Regions from separate parts of the Stenotrophomonas sp. 14P6.2.3 genome, predicted to be linked through region 2. Evidence: predicted binding sites of a transcription regulator. Region 2 holds the regulator's gene; the other holds the start of a gene.
What was found. Region 2 encodes FliA, which starts transcription of late flagellar genes. Its sites were predicted from a motif close to TAAAGTTTNNCNNNCNNNGGCCGATAA; they were not measured.
Positions count from the first base shown of each region.

Region 1 (2,390 bases), on a different contig from region 2:
TGCAGGTGGACATCGCTACCCCGATCAACGTGCATGACTGCCGGATGGCGTACCTGCCATTCAACGATAGGGACGCGGGTGCCAGCATGGCGCTGGTGCACGGTGCTGACTACCTGCCCTCGGAGCAGGGACCGCGCATCTACCTGGGCGTGGACGATCTGGATGACAGCCTGCAGCGTGCCCTTCAGGCTGGCGCGGTGCTGTGCTTTGGCCCGGACGTGGCCGGTGACTGGCGGGTGGCCGAGATCCGCGACAGCGAGGGCAACCGGATCGCCCTGCAGGCGCCCTTCACCCCATAGCCGGGGAGGTCAGCAGCCGAACATCGCGTGGCTCTACACGGACGCGGCGCGCGATCGCTGCAGCCAGTCGGCAATGGCTGGATCCAATCGCGGATCGTCCGGAAGGCGCATGCCGAAACCCTGCTGCAGCACCTCGCGCACGTCCTGCACATCGCGCAGCGGGCGCTTGGCCGGTACCTGGCCCGGGCGATATTCGGTGTAGTTGCCGCTGCCGATGGTGCGTCGCCAATCCGGCCCGGTCAGTGATGCACGCAGTTGGCCAGGGAAGCTCGACTGCGGATGCGTACACACGTACCAGTTACCCACTTCGTTATCGATCGGCGCCGGTGGCTGCAGGTCGAAGCGGTACAGCGCCCGCCAGTCATCCCCTGCTTCGGCGGCAAGCATGAAGTCGCCATCGTCCAACCGCCGCACGCGGTAGCGCTCATGCGGTGTGTCCTGCACTGCGGTCTCATGCAGGCGCAGTGGCACGGTCGGGGTCAGGCTGCCGAAGCCGGTATCGACCAACCAGTCTGCTTCCTGCAGACGCACCCGCAGGAGCAGATGCGTACGCGCGGTCAGTTCGCCCTCTGCAGCCGACAGCAGTACCCGTGCGCTCAGCGGCTGCGCATCGAAGCCCAGGGCCTGCAGCAGGGCCAGGAACGCGCCATTGAGTTCGAAGCAGTAGCCGCCGCGCTGCGCGTGCAGCAGCTTGTGCTGGACGCTGTCCAGGTCGATGGCGACCGCATCGCGCAGCAGGCTGGTAAGGGTCTCGAATGGCAGCAGGGCGTTGTGGCGCTGCTGCAGCAGGGTCAGCCCGGCCAGCGTGAGCGGTGGCGGGGCATCCAGCTGCAGGCGCTGCAGGTAGCGGGGGACGTCGATGGACATGGCAGGCACCACGGGCGGGGGGCTCCACTGTGCTACCGCAACCGGGGTTGAGGTCAAGTGTGCCTCACCGGTGTCATCCCCTCGTCGCCTGCGGCCGGTACAACAGCGACGACTGGGTACTGCCCGCGGCAGGACTCAGTCGGACGCTAAAGTTCCACTGAGATCGGTCGATACAGGTGCGTCCTTCCGCCTGGAGTCTGTCATGTCGGCCGTCGTTCCCCACCTTCGGTCCCTGCGTAGCCGCGTTGTCGGGTTGCGTTCCCGTTTCCCAGGCCTGCTGCGCTGGCTGCAGCCACATCGGCTCAGCGTCGCCGACAAGCTCAAGGCGACCCTGCTGGTCTGCAGCCTGGGACTGGTGGCCATCGCCGCCGTCCACGCCTGGACCAGTCATGCGAGCACGCAGGCGGCCCGCGATCAGGCCAGCTACCAGCACGGCAGTGACCGCGTTGCTTCGCTGGCCGCCCGGGTGGCCGAGGCCCGGCGCCTGCAGACCCAGTATGCGCGCAGTTTCGATGATGTGGACCGCAGCCAGTTGCTGGCCACGCAGCAGATGTTGAAGCAGGACCTGCAGGCGTTGCGGGGCATGCCGATGGACGCGGGCCGGCGCAAGGTGCTGCAGGCGATGACCGAGGCCGTCGATGCATTCTCACAGGGCATCGCCGCGTTGTTCGAGCGGGTAGATGAGATGGGACGCGGCGACGCTGGTCTGGCCGCGCAGCTGCAGCAGGCCGCCGACGCGCTGCAGGCGCAGGTGGATGCGCTGGAGCGCCCTGCGCTGTCCCTGCATGTGCAGCGGATGCGGCGCCAGGAAGCGTTGCTGCTGCTCGATGGCGATTCCACCCACGCCGATCGTGCCAGCGAAGAAAAGCTGCCCTTCGATCTGGCGTTGGCCGGCCTGCCAGCCGACGTGCAGGAGCGCGTGCGCAACGGCATGGAAGCGTACCAGGCCGCGTTGCTGGGCTATACCGCCGCGCGCGTCGGCCTGGATGTGGAGACGCAGTCACTGCTGGAGACCGCGGCGGCCGTGGGCCCGGCATTGACCGCCTTCCAGCAGGCTCAGGTTGCAGCACTGGAACAGGCACAACTGCGTCAGCGATCGGGTGCAAGGATGGCCAGCGTGCTGTTCGTGGCCACCCTGATGCTGGTGGCCGGCGTGCTGATCACCAGCCTGGTACTGGTGGTACGCGCGGTGCGTCGACCGATCCAGGACACCCTGCGCTTTGC
Region 1 is NZ_JBYOLA010000007.1:33,081-35,470, forward strand. Features, by position in the region: gene AC27VL_RS07775 (VOC family protein) at 1-299, shown strand, start outside; gene AC27VL_RS07780 (arylamine N-acetyltransferase family protein) at 333-1,166, opposite strand; gene AC27VL_RS07785 (methyl-accepting chemotaxis protein) at 1,369-2,390, shown strand, end outside.
Region 1: the regulator FliA is predicted to act here: its motif matches at 1,314-1,340, upstream of AC27VL_RS07785 (methyl-accepting chemotaxis protein).

Region 2 (2,390 bases):
GAAGATTTGCGCCGCGCGGCCGATATGCCCTGCAACCCGGAGTTGAACCATGCCGTCGCGTGAGTACGCCAAGCTGACCACCACCTTCCCGCTGACGGCGACCCGCAGCGAGCCGCTTGGCCCTGTGCGCACAATTGCCGTGACCGGCGGCAAGGGCGGCGTCGGCAAGACCAACGTGTCGGCCAACCTGGCCGTAGCGCTTGCCGGCATGGGTAAACGCACCCTGCTGCTGGACGCCGACCTCGGCCTGGCCAACATCGACGTGATCCTCGGCCTGAGCCCCACCAATACCCTGGCCGACCTGGTCGCTGGCCGTTGCAGCCTGGATGACGTGATCATCGAAGGCCCGAACGGCGTGCTGGTGGTCCCGGCCGCGTCCGGCCGCCGGCACATGGCCGAGCTGGCCCCGGCCGAGCATGTGGGCCTGGTCAACGTGTTCTCCGAACTGGAGCGCGAGCTGGACATCATGGTGGTGGACACCGCCGCCGGCATCACCGATGGCGTGCTGACCTTCTGCCAGGCCGCGCAGGACACCGTGGTGGTGGTCTGCGATGAACCGGCCTCGATCACCGACGCGTACGCACTGATCAAGGTGCTGTCGCGCGAACGTGGCGTGGACCGCATCCAGGTGGTGGCCAACATGGTGCGCGACCCCAACGAAGGCCGCGTGCTGTACGAGAAGCTGACCCGCGTCTGCGAGAAATTCCTCGCCGATGTCTCGCTGAACTACCTCGGCTGCGTGCCGCAGGACGATTGGCTGCGCCTGTCGGTGCAGCGCCAGCAGCCGGTGGTGAAGGCCTATCCGTCCAGCCCGTCGGCGCTGGCGATCACCGAGATCGCCCGCCGCACCGCCCGCTGGCAGGCACCGACCGAGCCGCGCGGTGGCGTCGAGTTCTTCCTCGAGCGCATCATCAAGCAGCGTGGGGTGGCCGCATGAAAGGCGCCGCCCAGTACAGAGAGGTCCAGCGCACGGCGGCCAATGAGGTCATCGCCCAGCACTCGGACCTGGTGCGGCGCATCGCCCACCATCTGGCCGCGCGCCTGCCGGCCAGCGTTGAAGTGGACGACCTGATCCAGGCCGGCATGATGGGCCTGATCGAAGCGTCGCGCAGCTACGACGCCGACCAGGGCGCCTCGTTCGAGACCTACGCCTCGATCCGCATCCGCGGCTCGATGATCGATGAGATCCGTCGTGGCGACTGGGTGCCGCGTTCGGTGCACCGCCGTGCCCGCGATGCTGCTGCCACCATCCGCCGCCTGGAGCAGAGCACCGGCCGCGCCGCCAGCGCCACCGAAGTGGCCGCTGCGATGGAGATGCCGCTGCCCGAGTACCTGCGCCTGATGGAGGACGCCTCGCGCGGGCAGGTGCTGAGCCTGGAATCACGCATTGAAGACCAGGGCGAGCTGGACACCGTCGCCCAGGGCGGCCCGACCCCGCAGCAGGTACTGGAACGCGGCGAGTTCGGCCGCGAGCTGGGCAATGCCATCGGCCACCTGCCCGAGCGCGAACAGCTGGTGCTGTCGCTCTACTACGAGCAGGAACTGAATTTGAAGGAGATCGGCGCAGTGCTCGGCGTGAGCGAGTCGCGGGTCTGCCAGATCCACGGCCAGGCGGTCCTGCGCCTGCGTGGCCGACTGAAGATTTTCGAGGCGGCCGACGCCGGCCTCGAGAGCTGATCAACAAAGGAACTCTGCTTTGAACAAGAACATGCGCATCCTGATCGTCGACGATTTTTCGACCATGCGTCGTATCGTCAAGAACCTGCTGGGCGATCTGGGCTTCACCAACACCGCCGAAGCCGAGGACGGGCATGCCGCGCTGTCGTTGCTGCAGAGCCAGCCGTTCGACTTCGTGGTCACCGACTGGAACATGCCGGTGATGACCGGCATCGAACTGCTCAAGGCGATCCGTGCCGATGCCAAGCTGAAGACCCTGCCGGTGCTGATGGTGACCGCCGAAGCCAAGCGCGAGCAGATCATCGAGGCAGCGCAGAGCGGCGTGAACGGCTACATCATCAAGCCGTTCACCGCACAGACGCTGGAAGAGAAGCTCGGCAAGATCTTCGAACGCCTGGCGGCCAGCGCTTGATGGATACCACGGTCGACAAGAGTGCCCTCGCCCTGCGCCTGCAGGAAGCCCTGGACGCGCTGGAATCCGGCGACGAAGCGGCGTGGCGCCAGCGCATCGACGGCTTGGTCGCACTCCGCACCCAGCCGATGATGAGCGGCCTTTCGCGGCTGGCCCGCGAACTGGGCCAGGCGCTGGGCGAACTGCCGACCGTGCCCGATGAAGCCGGCGAGCTTGACGACGCCTGCGCACGCCTGGATCACGTGGTGGCGATGACCGAACAGGCCACCCATCGCACCCTGGACCTGGCCGAAGAGTGCCG
Region 2 is NZ_JBYOLA010000001.1:371,785-374,174, forward strand. Features, by position in the region: gene flhF (flagellar biosynthesis GTPase FlhF) at 1-63, shown strand, start outside; gene AC27VL_RS01620 (MinD/ParA family ATP-binding protein) at 50-937, shown strand; gene AC27VL_RS01625 (RNA polymerase sigma factor FliA) at 934-1,677, shown strand; gene cheY (chemotaxis response regulator CheY) at 1,697-2,089, shown strand; gene AC27VL_RS01635 (protein phosphatase CheZ) at 2,089-2,390, shown strand, end outside.